2 regions of the Mesorhizobium sp. 8 genome follow, and region 1 is predicted to be linked to the other one. Evidence: riboswitches for the same ligand, from Rfam matches in the RefSeq annotation. Region 1 holds a riboswitch; the other holds the start of a gene.
What was found. A riboswitch is a leader RNA that binds a small molecule or an ion and turns the genes downstream of it on or off. The one in region 1 is predicted to bind S-adenosylmethionine.
Positions count from the first base shown of each region.

Region 2: linked by a shared signal. The riboswitch ahead of FGU64_RS18680 (O-succinylhomoserine sulfhydrylase) and the one ahead of metA (homoserine O-succinyltransferase) in region 1 are both predicted to bind S-adenosylmethionine.

Region 1 is NZ_CP040914.1:2,557,592-2,565,307, reverse strand. Features, by position in the region: gene FGU64_RS12425 (cupin domain-containing protein) at 1-128, opposite strand, end outside; gene gloB (hydroxyacylglutathione hydrolase) at 121-888, opposite strand; gene FGU64_RS12415 (methyltransferase domain-containing protein) at 1,015-1,791, shown strand; gene FGU64_RS12410 (ABC transporter ATP-binding protein/permease) at 1,788-3,602, shown strand; gene metA (homoserine O-succinyltransferase) at 3,620-4,540, opposite strand; SAM riboswitch at 4,591-4,667, opposite strand; gene hisC (histidinol-phosphate transaminase) at 4,785-5,903, shown strand; gene FGU64_RS12395 (prephenate/arogenate dehydrogenase family protein) at 5,896-6,837, shown strand; gene FGU64_RS12390 (DUF2125 domain-containing protein) at 6,938-7,716, opposite strand, start outside.
Region 2 is NZ_CP040914.1:3,856,549-3,864,264, reverse strand. Features, by position in the region: gene yidC (membrane protein insertase YidC) at 1-578, shown strand, start outside; gene FGU64_RS18700 (CatB-related O-acetyltransferase) at 749-1,387, shown strand; gene yihA (ribosome biogenesis GTP-binding protein YihA/YsxC) at 1,384-2,034, shown strand; gene apaG (Co2+/Mg2+ efflux protein ApaG) at 2,044-2,436, opposite strand; gene FGU64_RS18685 (MmcQ/YjbR family DNA-binding protein) at 2,563-2,886, shown strand; gene FGU64_RS18680 (O-succinylhomoserine sulfhydrylase) at 2,890-4,077, opposite strand; SAM riboswitch at 4,148-4,224, opposite strand; gene FGU64_RS18675 (2'-deoxycytidine 5'-triphosphate deaminase) at 4,492-5,589, shown strand; gene araD1 (AraD1 family protein) at 5,805-6,797, opposite strand; gene mmsB (multiple monosaccharide ABC transporter permease) at 6,925-7,716, opposite strand, start outside.

The sequences.
Region 1 (7,716 bases):
GCGGTGGAATGGCCGCGTCCGCCTTCGGGAGCGTCGCGAAACGTCTCGACATACCAGCCGCCCTCGGGATGCGGCTTCATGCCGAGGGTTTCGATGACGGCGCGCGCGGTCACGGCCGGCTCAGAAATTGTCCTTGCGGCGGCGGATCTCGGCGAAGACGGCGTCGCTGGACGCCTGCTCCATGCCGAGGTGCCTGCGGATCGACGGGTCCGACCAGCGCAGGAACGGATTGGTGGTCAGTTCGTCGCCTATGGTGGTGGGCAGCGTCGGCCGGCCCGCCTCCCGCAGCGCCTCGACCGTTTTCGCCCGCGCCTGCAGCGCCTTGTTGTCGGGATCGACCGTCAGCGCGAAGCGGGCGTTGGAAAGCGTGTATTCATGGCCGCAATAGACTTTCGTGTCCGGCGGCAGGTCCGACAGATTCTTCAGCGATTCGTACATGACGTCGGGCGGGCATTCGAGCAGCCGCCCGCAGCCGAGCGCGAACAGCGTGTCGGCGGCGAAGACGACGCCGGACTGGGGCATGTAATAGGAAACGTGGCCGGCGGTGTGGCCGGGCGTGTCGATCACCTCGATCTCCTCGTTGCCGAAGCCGATGGTCGAGCCGCCGCGTACGGTGTCGTCGATGCCGGGAATCCTGTCCTTCTCGCCCTCGGGACCGATGATCTTCAGCCCGAATCGCTTCTTCAGGGCAAGGTTGGCCTCGACATGGTCGGCGTGATGATGGGTGATGAGCAGGAGCTTCGGCACCCAGCCGGTCCGCTCGATTGCTGCCAGGATTGGCTTTTCCTCCGGTGCGTCGATCAGCGCGGTGTCGCCGGTCACCGGGTCGCGCATCAGCACGCCGAAATTGTCCTCGCGGCACATGAACTGTTCGATCTCGACGGCCATCCGCCTTCTCCTCTTGCATTCGTCTGTCGAAGTCACAGATAGGGCGGACAGATGCGACTGTCACCCGCCAATGTCGCCGTCGTCGCCTTTGTTGAACTCCACCCGCTTCGCGGATACCGTCCCGCCATGCATTCCGACATCGTCGACCTGCGCTCCTTTTATGCCTCGACGCTCGGCCGGCTGGCGGAGCATTCCATCACCATGGCTCTTTCGTCGGTATGGGTGAGCGTGCCGAACGAACGTCTCGTCGGGCTGGGCTATACGCTGCCCTGGCTGGAACGGTTCGGCGCCGACGCGGAGCGCGTCTTCGCCTTCATGCCGGCGGCGCAGGGCGCGGTGGTGTGGCCGGCGACGGGACCGACATCCACCGCGCTGGTGTTCGAGGAGGACCTGCCGCTTGTCGACGCCTCGGTGGACCGCATGCTGCTTGTCCATTCGCTGGAGCATACCGAGAACCCGCGTGAGACGCTGAACGAAATCTGGCGTGTGCTGTCGCCCGCCGGCCATGTCGTCATCGTCGTGCCCAACCGGCGCGGCATGTGGGCGCGCTTCGAGCACACGCCCTTCGGCACCGGTCGGCCCTATTCGCGCGGCCAACTCGCGGAACTGCTGCGCGAGGCGAACTTCACGCCCGCCGCCTGGGCCGACGGATTGCATTTTCCGCCGTCGCCGCGCCGTTTCATGATGCGCTTCCACAATGTGCTGGAGCGCGGCGGCAGGCGGTTCTGGCCGATCTTCTCGGGCGTGCTGGTGGTGGCGGCGCAGAAGCGGCTCTATCAGGGGGTGCCGGCGGCGCAGCGCGCTTCGCGCAGGGTCTTCGTGCCGGCGCTGTCGCCGCAGGGCGTCACCGGCCTCGGCCGTGTCGGAAACCGTTCGACGCGGCATGGAGCCGATCCCGCATGAATGCGCCCGAGACCACCGAAATCCAGGCGAGCAGCCTGTCCGACCAACTCGCGACCATGCGGCAGGCGCTGGCGGGTTCGCCCATCACCCGCAGGATCGCCTGGGCATCGGCCGCCATCCTCGCCGTCATCGTCGCCACGTCGTTCGGCCAGATTCTGCTCAACCGCTGGAACCAGCCCTTCTACGACGCCATCCAGCGGCGCGACGTGGCCGAATTCCTGCACCAGCTCGTGGTGTTCGCAGCCATCGCCGGCGGCCTGATCCTGCTCAACATCGCGCAGCAATGGCTGAACCAGCGCATCAAGCTCAGGCTGCGCGAGGTGTTGACGACCGATCTCATCGAGGAATGGATGCGGCCGAACCGTGCCTTCCGCCTGACCCATGCCGGTGCCATCGGCGTCAATCCGGACCAGCGCATGCAGCAGGATGCCGGCCATCTCTCCGACCTGACGACGGGCCTTGCCATCGGCTTCGTCCAGGCGCTGATCCTGCTCGTCTCCTTCGTCGGTGTGCTGTGGACCCTGTCGTCCGGCTTCGTCTTCCATGTCGCCGGCCATTCCATCGCCATCCCGGGCTACATGGTGTGGGCGGCCTTCCTCTATGCCGGCCTGGCGTCGCTGATCAGCTGGCTGGTCGGCCGGCCGCTGATCGAATTGAACAGCGATCGCTACACGCGCGAGGCGGAACTGCGGCACTCCATGGTGCGCGTCAACGAGCATATCGACGCCATTGCGCTTGCGGACGGCGAGGGCCAGGAAAAGAAGCGGCTCTCCCTCGACCTCGGCGCCGTGCTCACCGCCATGATGCGGATCTATACGGCGCAGATCAATCTCGCCTGGGTTACCGACACCTATGGCTGGATTACCGTGGTGGCGCCGATTCTCGTCGCCGCGCCCGTCTATTTTGCCGGCGACATCTCGTTCGGCGGGCTGATGATGGCGGTGGGCGCCTTCAACCAGGTGCATTCCTCGCTGAAATGGTTCGTCAACAACATCGGCGCCATCGCCGATTGGCGCGCGACGCTGATGCGCGTGGCCGACTTCCGGCTGGCGCTGACGGAGACGGACACGCTGCACGGCGCCGAAGGCCATATCGAGCTTGCCGAGAACGCCGACGGGTCGATGAGCTTCGAGGGGTTGGAGATCAAGTCGCCCGACGGCTGCACGCGGCTGACCGAGGATCATGTGCGCATCAAGCCGGGCGAGCATGTGTTGGTGAGCGGCGATCCGGGCACCGGCAAGACGCTGTTCTTCCGCGCGCTCGCCGGGCTGTGGCCATGGGGCAGCGGACGCATCGGCATGCCGAAGGGGGAGACGCCGGTGTTCATTCCGCGCACGCCCTATTTCCCGCCGGCGCCGCTGCGCGAGGTGCTCGTGCGTTCGAGCGACGAGGCCCGCAAGGACGACGCGGCCCTCAAGGCGGCTCTCGCCGAGATGGGGCTGGACCATCTTGCCGGCTCGCTCGACCGTTCGGCACGTTGGGAGCACGAGTTGAACGACGACGAGCAGCGGCTTCTGGCCTTCGCGCGGCTGGGACTGGAAAAGCCGCGCTGGATCGTCATCGACGAGGCGCTGGATACGTTCGACGGCGCGACGGTGAAGCGCATTCTCGCCATGCTGGAAAAGCGGCTTCCGGAGGCTGCCGTCGTCAACATCGGCCGCGGCCTTCACAACCACGCTTTTTTCCCGCGCGCACTCGACATCGTCAAGCGCGAGGGCGGCGAGCCGCTGCGGCCGCCGCGCATGCGCGCCGGCGCCATCGAGCCGCCGCCCGCTACGCCCAAGCGCAAGAAGGCGGCATCATCGGTCTGACGGCTGTTCGCCTGTCGTCAGCCCTGCCCGACGTTCTCGATGTCGTACGGCGTCGTCTGGTAGACCTGGTTGATCCAGTTGCCGAACAGAAGATGCGCGTGCGAGCGCCAGCGGTTGAGCGGCGGCTTCGACGGATCGTTGCCGGGATAATATTCATGCGGCACCTCGATGGCGGTGCCGGCGGCCACGTCGCGGTCGTATTCCTCCTTCAGCGAGGTGGAATCGTATTCGATATGGTTGAACATGTAGAGCCGGTTGCCGGCCTTTTCCGACAAAAGGCAGGGACCGGTCCTGTCCGATTCCATCAGCAGTTCCAGTCCGGTATCGGGCTTGATGTCGGCGCTGCGCACCTCCGTCCAGCGCGAGACGGGAATGGCGAAGTCGTCCGAAAAGCCGGCGAGATAGGGCGAGGCGGGCGCGTTGTTCCTGTGGCGGAAGACGCCGAACGCCTTCTTGTCCAGCGTGTATTTCGGCACCTCGTGGAAATGCCACGCCGCCGCCATCGCGCCCCAGCAGATGAAGAAGGAGGAATGGACGTTCGTCCCCGTCCAGTCGAGAATGCGGGTCAACTCGTTCCAGTAGTTCACCTCCTCGAACGCCAGCAGTTCGATGGGTGCGCCGGTGACGATGAAGCCGTCGAACTTGCGATCCCGCACCTCCTCCCAGGTCTGGTAGAAGGCGATCAGGTGTTCTTCCGAGGTGTTCTTGGCCTTGTGGTTGCCGACGCGCACCAGCGTCAGTTCCACCTGCAGCGGCGTGGCGCCCATCAGCCTGGCGAACTGCGTTTCGGTGCGAATCTTGTTGGGCATCAAGTTGAGCAAGCCGATCTGCAAGGGGCGGATGTCCTGTCGTCGCGCCGTCTTCTCGTCCATGATGGACACGCCTTCGCGGGCAAGCACTTCGCGGGCGGGAAGCTGATCGGGGATCTTGATTGGCATGGGACACTCCAACAAAAAGACCGGCGGCGAAATCGCGACCGGCCCCATGGGTTTTTGCCCTCACGGTCCTTTAGCGACTTCTTTAACGTGGCTGCAAGCCGACCGGCAAATCACCACGACGTTCGAAACCGTATCTATGCCTGCGGCGCGGCGTCGTCAACGGGCGCGATTTGGCCCAGCCGCCACCTCTCGACAGCGGCGGCGGCGGCCTGTATTCCCGCAGCGGCTTCCACGGATTTCCGACATGACCAAGGCTGAGCATCAGGCACGTCCAACCCCGCGCGCGGGCATCATGGACATCGAGGCCTATGTGCCGGGCAAGAGCACCGCGCCCGCCGGCGTGAAGCTTTTCAAGCTGTCCTCGAACGAAAACCCGCTCGGCCCCTCGCCCAAGGCGATCGAGGCCGCGCGCGCGGTCGCCGGTCGGCTCGACATCTATCCCGACGGCTCGGCCAGGCGGTTGCGCGAGGCGATCGGCGAGGTGCATGGGCTCAATCCGGCGAACATTGTCTGCTCCAACGGTTCGGACGAAATCCTCGGCCTGCTGACGCAGATCTACCTGTCGCCCGGCGACGAAGCGATTTTCACCGAACACGCCTTCATGGTCTACAAGATCTATGTGCAGGCAGCAGGCGCGAAGCCCGTGGTGGTGAAGGAGACCAACGAGCGGGCCGACGTCGACGCCATGTTGGCGGCGGTGACGCCACGCACGAAGATCGTCTTCCTCGCCAACCCCAACAATCCGACCGGCACCTACCTGCCGTTCGACGAGGTGCGCAGGCTCCATGCCGGCTTGCCGGCAAACGTGCTTTTGATCCTCGACGCCGCTTATGCCGAATATGTCCGGCGCAACGACTACGAGGCGGGAATCGAGCTGGTCGGCTCCAGCGAGAACGTGGTGATGACGCGCACCTTCTCCAAGATCGGCCTCGGCGGTGCGCGGCTGGGCTGGATGTACGGGCCGGCGGCAATCGTCGACGCCGTGAACCGGGTGCGCGGGCCGTTCAACGTGAACGCCACCGCGATCGAGGCCGGCATCGCCTCCATCCGCGATCACGAGCATATTGCACGCAGCGTCGCCCACAACGAGCAGTGGCTCGCCTGGCTCACCGAAGAATTCACCGGGCTGGGGCTGCGCGTGACGCCCAGCGTCGGTAATTTTCTCCTCGTCCATTTCCCCGAAGCCGAAAAGCACTCGGCGGCGAAGGCCGACGATTATCTCACGGCACGCGGCTATATATTGCGGCGCGTTGCCGGCTACGGTTTTCCCAACGCGCTGCGCATGACGGTCGGAACCGAAGAAGCCAATCGCGGCGTCGTCGCCGCACTCTCCGAATTCCTGAAAAGCCAGAACAATGCCTGAACCCCTGTTTGAAAAGATCGCGCTGGTCGGCATCGGCCTGATCGGCTCGTCGCTGGCGCGCGTCATCCACCGCGAGAACCTTGCCCGCCATATCGCCATCGCCACGCGCAGTCCTTCGACGCTGAAGCGGGCCGAGGAACTCGGCCTCGGCGACAGCTATTCGACTGATCTTAGAGAGGCCGTGCGCGACGCTGATCTCGTCATCGTCTCGGTGCCGGTCGGGTCCTCGGCCGAGGTCGCAGAAGAAATCGCGCCGGCGCTGAAGAAGGGGGCGATCCTCACCGACGTCGGCTCGACCAAGGCCTCGGTGATCGCGCAGATGCAGCCTTTCGTGCCGGAAGGCGTGCATTTCATCCCCGGTCATCCGCTGGCCGGCACGGAAAAGTCCGGCCCGGACGCCGGCTTTGCCGAACTGTTCGAGAACCGCTGGTGCATCTTCACGCCGCTGCCCGGCACCGATCCGGCCGCATTGGAAAAACTCTCGGAATTCTGGCGCCGTTGCGGCTCCAACATCGACACGATGGACGCCGAACACCATGACATGGTGCTGGCGATCGTCTCGCACCTGCCGCACATTATCGCCTACAACATCGTCGGCACCGCCGACGACCTGGAATCGGTGGCCAAGGGCGAGGTCATCAAATACGCGGCCTCCGGTTTCCGCGACTTCACCCGCCTTGCCGCCTCCGACCCGACGATGTGGCGCGACGTTTGCCTGCACAACAAGGACGCGATCCTGGAAATGCTGGCGCGTTTCTCCGAGGATCTCGCCTCGCTGCAGCGGGCGATCCGCTGGGGCGACGGGGAGAAGCTGTTCGACCTGTTCACCCGCACGCGCGGCATCCGTCGCTCGATCATCGAGGCCGGCCAGGAAACGGCTGCGCCGGACTTCGGGCGGCACGGTGTGGAGCAGGGGAAGGCAACAGGGGAATAAGGCAGTAGGGCAGTAGGGCAGTAGGGCAGTAGGGCAGTAGGGCAGTAGGGCAGTAGGTATTGGACTTCCTACTGCCGTACCGCCTTATTGCCCTACTGCCCTACTCCCCTATCGCCCCGATCTTCCCCAATGGAATGAACCCCAGCGACGCCTTGCCCTTGGCGATAACCAGCGGCATCGACGGGGAGGAGCCCAGCATGGCAAGGGCTGCGAAGCCCTGCTCGATCTGGCGTTTCTGCTCCGGGATGATGCCGGCAAGCACGGTCGCTACCGCCTTCGGGTTGGTGAGTTTGATGTTCAGCCTGGCGTCGATCAGCCCATCTGCGTCGACAGAGAGAGGACCGGAGAGCGACACCCTCGCCTCGCCGGAGGAAAGCTCGAGGTTGGCGATCTCGATCGACTGGCCGCGCAGGCTTTTCGTGCCTGCCTGCAGCATCGCGACGCCGTTCTTCAGCGTCGCTTCGCCGGCGGCGTCGAAGGGCGGCACCATGCGGCCGCCGATGGCCTCGGCATCGATCTCGACGTCACCGAAACTACCCCTGGCGACGAGATCTTCGCCGCTCGGCCGCAGTTCGGTGTCGGCCTTGCCGGCGCTGAACAGCGAGACCGGGTCGCCGTCTTCCGGATCGGTCTGGCCCGACAGGCCCTCGGCGGTCAGGCTCAGGCTGGCCGGCGTCGGCCAGGACAGGCCGGCGTCGGCCCGCAGGTGATCCCAGTCGATCCACAGCGGTGGCATGCCGGGAGCGGTGGTCCTGAGCGGCCCGCGAAATTCCGCCGATGGCGAGAATGGCCGCAGGATCGTCGCCACCGCGTCCAGCTTGCCGCTGGAAGCGGCGACGGCGCGGGCGTCATCCTCATAGGCGAGACTGTCGCAGGAAA
Region 2 (7,716 bases), 1.3 Mb from region 1:
AGGTGCAGCCCAAGATGGTCGAGATCCGCGAGAAGTACGCGGACGACAAGATGGCCCAGCAGAAGGCCATGATGGAGCTCTACAAGACCGAGAAGATCAACCCGATCGCCGGGTGCTGGCCGGTGGCGCTGCAGATCCCGGTGTTCTTCGCGCTCTACAAGGTGCTCTACATCACCATCGAGATGCGCCATGCGCCGTTCTTCGGCTGGATCCACGATCTCGCCGCGCCCGACCCGACGTCGATCTTCAACCTGTTCGGACTGCTGCCCTTCGCGGCCCCCGCCTTCCTGCCGCATCTCGGCGTCTGGGCGGTGGTGATGGGCATCACCATGTTCCTGCAGATGCGCATGAACCCGGCACCGCCGGACCCGACGCAGGCGATGATCTTCACCTGGATGCCTGTGGTGTTCACCTTCATGATGGCCGGCTTCCCCGCCGGACTGGTCATCTACTGGGCCTGGAACAACACGCTGTCGATCATCCAGCAGGGCGTCATCATGAAGCGCCAGGGCGTCAAGATCGAGCTTTGGGACAACCTGGCGGGCATGTTCAAGAAGAAACCGTCGCCGGCGGAGTGAAAACTTCGCCGCATTTCAGCTAGGGTGCGTCCTTCGAGGCTCGCTTCGCTCGCACCTCAGGATGAGGACCGATTGCACTGACCTCTGTTGAGAGGCAGGAGCTAACCTTCCTCATCCTGAGGTGCGAGCGAAGCGAGCCTCGAAGGACGCACTTTCGCAGAGGCCTGTCGATGACCGGACCCAATCCCGACATCAAGCATCCCATCGCCATGCATCCGCGCGTCGGCTTCCTGAAGCCGCTGGTCGAGGCTGAGAACGTCGAGATCGGCGACTACACCTATTATGACGATCCCGACGGGCCGGACAAATTCGTCGAGAAATGCGTGCTGCACCATTATCCGTTCATCGGCGACCGGTTGGTGATCGGCAAGTTCTGCGCCATCGCCGAGGGCGCGCGCTTCATCATGAACGGCGCCAACCACGCCATGTCCGGCTTCTCCACCTATCCCTTCAACATCTTCGGCCACGGCTGGGAGGAAGGCTTCGACGTCGCCACGTGGCAGCAGGAGAACCGCGGCGACACGGTGATCGGCAACGATGTCTGGATCGGCATGGAGGCGATCGTGATGCCGGGCATCTCGATCGGTCACGGCGCCATCGTGGCGGCCAAGTCGGTGGTCACGCACGACGTGCCGCCCTATGCAATCGTCGCCGGCAATCCGGCCAAGGTGGTGAAGATGCGCTTCGACCAGCGAACCGTCGCGCGCCTCCTTGAAGCGGCGTGGTGGGACTGGCCGGCCGAGAAGATAGGCCGCAACCTCGCCGCCATCCGTGGCGCCGACATCGAAGCACTGGAGGCGGCATCTTGAACGCGCCGACGACAATCGCACCCGAGGCCTTCGAGCGGCCGTGGATCTTCATCCGCGGCGTGCCGGCGATGAAATTCCTGCCGCCGGAAGGGCCGCCGGAAATCGCCTTCGCCGGCCGCTCCAATGTCGGCAAATCCTCGCTCATCAACGCGCTGACCGGCCAGAAGGGGCTGGCGCGCACCTCGAACACGCCGGGCCGGACGCAGGAGCTGAACTATTTCGTGCCGGACGGCTATTCCGGCGAAGGCGCCGACCTGCCGCCGATCGCGCTGGTCGACATGCCGGGCTACGGCTACGCGCAGGCGCCGAAGGACCAGGTGGACCGCTGGACGAAACTGGTGTTCGACTACCTGCGCGGACGTTCGACGCTGAAGCGCGTCTATGTGCTGATCGACGCCCGCCACGGCATCAAGACGAACGACGAGGAGGTGCTGTCGCTGCTCGACAAGGCCGCGGTCTCCTACCAGATCGTGCTGACCAAGACCGACAAGATCAAGGCCGCCGGCGTCCCCCGCCTGATCGACGAGACGCTTGAAAAGATCCGCCGGCGCCCGGCGGCCTTTCCCGCCGTCCTGGCGACATCGTCGGAAAAGGGCGGCGGCATCGAGGACCTGCGCGCGGCCATCGCGCTGGCAGCGAGCCAATAAGATCGGCGGTCAGTTGACCGTCCGCATCGTGTTCGGCAGGTCGAGCGAGAAGGCGGGCACGGCGATGTCGAACAGGTCGCCCTGTGCATTGCGCATGGTGTAGTGGCCGACCATGATGCCGGACGGCGTCGAAAGCGGACAGCCGGACGTGTACTGGAAGCTGTCGCCGGGGTTGAGTTCCGGCTGCTCGCCGACGACGCCCGGCCCGCGCACTTCCTCCACCCGCCCTTCCGCGTCGGTGATGTGCCAATAGCGCGTCAGGAGCTGGACGAACTCCTCGGACCGGTTCTCGATGGTGATGCGATAGCCCCAGACATAGCGGCCGGTATCGGGATCGGAGCGATCCTCCATGTAGAAGGGCTCCACCTCGACTTCGATGTTGCGGGTGACGGCGCGATACATGACATTCTCCCGACTCTGACCGTCCGTATTGTGGACCCGGCGGGGCCGTGGTCAATATGTCCGCAAGGATGGGTGACGGCGCGCGATCGCGCGCACTACCGATGCACGATGGCTGCGGGGACCGGTATGGCCAGTGCAGAAGACTTTCGCGCCATGGCGCTCGGCCTTCCCGAGGCCGAGCAAAGCGGCCATTTCGACGTCACCGATTTTCGCGTGCGCGGCAGGATCTTCGCGACGTGGCGCGAGAAGGACGGCCGGGCGGTCCTGAAGCTGACGCCCGACCAGCAGCAGTTGTTCAAGGAAACGGCGGCGGGCCTGTTCGTGCCGGTTGCCGGCTCATGGGGCCTGAAAGGCTGGACGCTGGTGGCGCTGGACAGGATCGATGCGGCGACGCTCGGCCACGCCATGCAGATGGCATGGCGCAACGCGGCGCCGAAATCCCTGCCTTGACGGTCAGGTCCGGTCGAGCGCCTGGGCGATATCCTCGATCAGGTCGTCGGCATCCTCCAGCCCGATGGAGAGCCTCAGCGTGCCCGGCCCGATGCCGAGTTCGGCGCGCGCCTCGTCGGTGAGGTTCTTGTGCGTGGTCGTCGCCGGATGGGTGATCAGGCTCTTGGCGTCGCCGAGATTGTTGGTGATGAGGATGATGTCGAGCGCGTTCTGGAAGGCAAACGCCGCCGCCTTGCCGCCCTTGACGTCGAGGCAGATCAGCGTCGAGCCGCCCTTCATCTGCTTCTTCACAATGTCGGCCTGCGGGTGGTCGGCGCGGCCGGGATAGATGACGCGCGCCACCCTGGAATGACCGGCCAGCACGTCGGCGATCTTGCCGGCCGACTCCGTCTGCTGGCGCACGCGGATCGGCAGGGTTTCCAACCCCTTCAGCAGCGTCCAGGCGTTGAAGGGCGACAGGCTGGGGCCGGTGTGGCGGAAATAGTCGTGCAGGTTCTCGTCGATCCACTTCTTGTCCGACAGCACGATGCCGCCCAGACAACGCCCCTGCCCGTCTATGTGCTTGGTGGCCGAATAGACGACGACATGGGCGCCGAGTTCGAGCGGCTTCTGGAACAGAGGCGTGGCAAACACATTGTCGACCACCAGCCGCGCACCGGTGGAATTGGCGAGCTTGGCGACAGCGGCGATATCGGCCACTTCCAGCGTCGGGTTGGTCGGGCTTTCGAGGAAGAACAGTTTTGTGTTCTTCCTCACCGCCTTTTCCCAGTTGGCGATGTCGGTGCCGTCGACGATGCTGCATTCGATGCCGTAGCGCGGCGCCAGCGTCTCGACCACCCAGCGGCAGGAGCCGAACAGGGCGCGTGCCGCCACGATATGGTCGCCGGCCCGCAAGCCGCACAGCACCGCCGCAGCGACAGCCGCCATGCCCGACGCCGTGGCGCGCGCGTCTTCCGCGCCTTCCAGCGCACACATGCGCTTCTCGAACATGTCGACCGTCGGGTTGGCGTAGCGCGAATAGATGAAGCCGGGTTCCTCGCCCTTGAAGCGGGCCTCGGCCTGCTCGGCGGTGGCGTAGAGATAGCCCTGTGTCAGGAACAGGGCTTCCGACATTTCGCCGAAGCCCGATCGCAGCGTGCCTTCGTGCACGAGTTGGGTTGCGGGCTTCCAGTTGCGCTTGTTGTTCGTCATGGTCCTTCACCAGCCAAAATCGGCACCGACACAAAAAAACCGGCCGCGAAAGTCGCAACCGGTGCCATGGGCTCTTGTGCCGACGGTCCTTTAGCGACTTGTTTAACGTGGCTGCAAGCCGACCGGCAAATCACCACGGGATAAAGCCCCTTTAGACCCAGCCCGCGCTTGCGTCAATCGATGGTTTCACTATGCCTTGTGCGGCTGGTATTCCTTTGGTGCGTCCTTCGAGGCTCGCTTCGCTCGCACCTCAGGATGAGGGAAGTCGACACGCTCGGCGGAAAACGACGCCGGCGGAAATGCTATGCCCGTACCTGAGGATGAGGATGAAGGCACCAGCCTCCCTCATCCTGAGGTGCGAGCGAAGCGAGCCTCGAAGGACGCACAACGAGCATCGCACCGACGGAGCAATCATTGCGCAAGACCGGTATTCTTCCCGATCAGGACATAGCGGCGCTGTTTTCCTCCGGCGCGCTCGCCGCCCCCCGGCCGCTCGACGCCGACCAGATCCAGCCGGCGAGCCTCGACCTCAGGCTCGGCGCCAAGGCGTACCGGGCACGCGCGTCCTTCCTGCCCGGCCCCGGCAGCACGGTCGACGCCAAGCTGGAACGGCTGAAGCTGCACGAGATCGACCTGACGGAAGGCGCCGTGCTGGAGACGGGCTGCGTCTACATCGTGCCGCTGATGGAGAGCCTTTCCCTGCCCGACCATGTCTCGGCCTCGGCCAATCCGAAAAGCTCGACCGGCCGGCTCGACATCTTCACCCGCGTCATGACCGACCACGGCCACGAGTTCGACAAGATCGCCGCCGGCTATCACGGTCCGCTCTATCTCGAAGTCAGCCCGCGGACGTTTCCGATCGTCGTGCGCGCCGGCTCGCGCCTGTCGCAAATCCGCTTCCGCACCGGCCATGCCGTGCTGTCGGAAGACGAGTTGCAGGCGTTGCACAGGGCACAGACGCTGGTTGCCACCGAGCCGCCGGACATTTCGGGCGGCGGCATCGCGCTTTCCATCGACCTTGCCGGCGACGCCAGCGGGCTGGTCGGCTATCGCGGCAAGCACCACACCGGACTGGTCGACGTCGACAGGCGCGCCGCGCACGACGTCGCCGACTTCTGGGAGCCGCTCACCCGCAACAAGGCCGGCGAACTGGTGCTCGACCCGGACGAGTTCTACATCCTCGTCAGCCGCGAGGCGGTGCATGTGCCGCCGCTGTTCGCCGCCGAGATGACGCCATTCGATCCTCTGGTCGGCGAATTCCGCGTCCACTATGCCGGCTTCTTCGATCCCGGTTTCGGCCATTCCGCCGCCGGCGGCACCGGCAGCCGCGCCGTGCTGGAGGTACGCAGCCACGAAGTGCCCTTCATCCTCGAGCACGGCCAGATCGTCGGCCGCCTCGTCTACGAGCACATGCTGGAACGACCGAAGGCGCTCTACGGCACCGACCTCGGCTCCAACTACCAGGCGCAGGGCCTGAAGCTGTCGAAGCATTTCCGCCCGCCGGGGCGGTGATACCGGCAATTTCGACGGATATTGACGGGCGCCCCCACCCCCTGTCCCCTCCCCGCAAGGGGGAGGGAGACGCGGACAGCACCGTCTCCGCGAAATTATCTACGTTGGCGAATTGCGGCTCCGACGCAAGGTTCCCCTCCCCCTTGCGGGGAGGGGTTAGGGGTGGGGGTCTGCGCCCTCCGCGATTGCCTGCCTGTCGACGCCCGCCAAGCTTGCTACAGCGCCCTCACCGCCACCTTCACCGGCGCCTCGATCTCCAGCGCGTTGCGCAGCGGCAGGCCGAAATCGGTCGCCTCGATCTCGAATACATCGCCGGGCTCGGTGCGGACGCCATCGGCGAAGGAGAGCGTCGCGGTGCCGAACATATGGACATGCACGTCGCCCGGCTGGCGAAAGGCCGGATACTTGAAATGGTGATGTTCCAGGTTGGCGATCGTATGGGACATATTCGCCTCGCCCGACAGGAACGGCTTTTCCCAGATCGCCTTGCCGCCGCGCAGGATGCGCGAGGTACCGCGGATATCGGCCGGCAGGTCGCCGACCAGAATCTCGGGACCGAAAGAGGCGTTGCGCAGCTTGGAATGGGCGAGGAAGAGATAGTTCACCCGCTCCGTCACATGGTCGGAGAACTCGTTGGAGAGAGTGAAGCCGACGCGCAGCGGCTGGCCGTCGTCGCCGATGACATAGATGCCGGCGATCTCCGGTTCCTCGCCGCCGTCCTGGGCAAAGGAAGGCGAGACGAGCGGCGCGCCCGGCGCCACCGCCATGGTGCCGTTGCCTTTGTAGAACCATTCCGGCTGCACGCCGACCTTGCCCGCGGCCGGCTTGCCGCCTTCGAGACCCATGCGGAACATCTTCATGGAGTCGGTGAGTTGCTCCTCGCCGTCCTCGGCCAGCTTCTTGTGCATGGAATCGCGCGTCGCCGCCGAGCCGAGATGGGTCAGCCCGGTGCCGGTCAGGTGCAGATGCGCCGGATCGGGATGGTTGATCGGCGACAGCAGAAGGCCCTTGCGATAGGCGGCCTCGAGGTCGACCGCGGCGCCCCAGCCCTTGCGCTCGATCAGCGCGGCAAGCCCGATGCCGGTGCGCGCCGCCTCGACCGCCAGCGCATAGACGCTGCGCGCGCCGTTGACGACGCGCGCGCCGTTGCCGTTGCGCGCCACGACGCGGATCGTATCGTCGTCGCCGAGCATCTGTGAAACCAGCATAGCCATCTCCTGCTTTCCCGTGCCGGCCGCCGCGGCCGCGCAAACCATCCCTGTCGCGGCGCAAGGCCTGCGCCGCGTTCCTCCAATGCGTATCGGTTTAAGTTCCCGTCCGGCCTTCGCCCGCGGCTCAGGCCTTGTTCTTGTTGTAGACGTCGAAGACGACGGCGCCGAGCAGCACGAGACCCTTGACCACCTGCTGCCAGTCGACGTTGACGCCCATGATCGACATGCCGTTGTTCATGACGCCCATGATGAAGCCGCCGACCACCGTGGCGATCACCTGGCCGACGCCGCCCATGGCCGAGGCGCCGCCGATGAAGACGGCGGCGATGACGTCGAGCTCGCTGCCGAGGCCTGCCGCCGGCACCGCCTGGCCGAGGCGCGCGGCGATGATCAGGCCGCCGAGCGCCGACAGCACGCCCATGTTGATGAAGACGTACAGCGTCAGCCGTTCGGTCTTGATGCCGGAAAGCTGCGCCGCCTTCGGATTGCCGCCGAGCGCATAGACGCGCCGGCCGATGACCATGCGCTTGGTGACGAAGACGAACAGGCCGATCAAAAGTCCCATCACGACCAGCACGATCGGCAGCCCCTTGTAGACCGCGAACTGGTAGACGAGGAACAGCGCCAGCAGACTGACGATCAGCGTCTTGGCGGTGAACAGGGCGAACGGCTCGGCCTGATAGCCGTGGCGCTCGCGCGTGCGGCGCGCCGAAAGGCCGAACCAGGCATAGGCGGCGACGCCTATCAGGCCGAGGATCACCGACGTCATCTGGAGCTGGACGCCGCTGCCGAAGATCGTCTTGCCGGCGGCGTTGACCGTCGGCGGGACCAGAGTCCAGACGCCCAGCAGCTCCGGGATGAAGCCGGAGGAGAGTTCCTTGAAAGAGACCGGCAACGGGCCGACGGAAAGACCGCC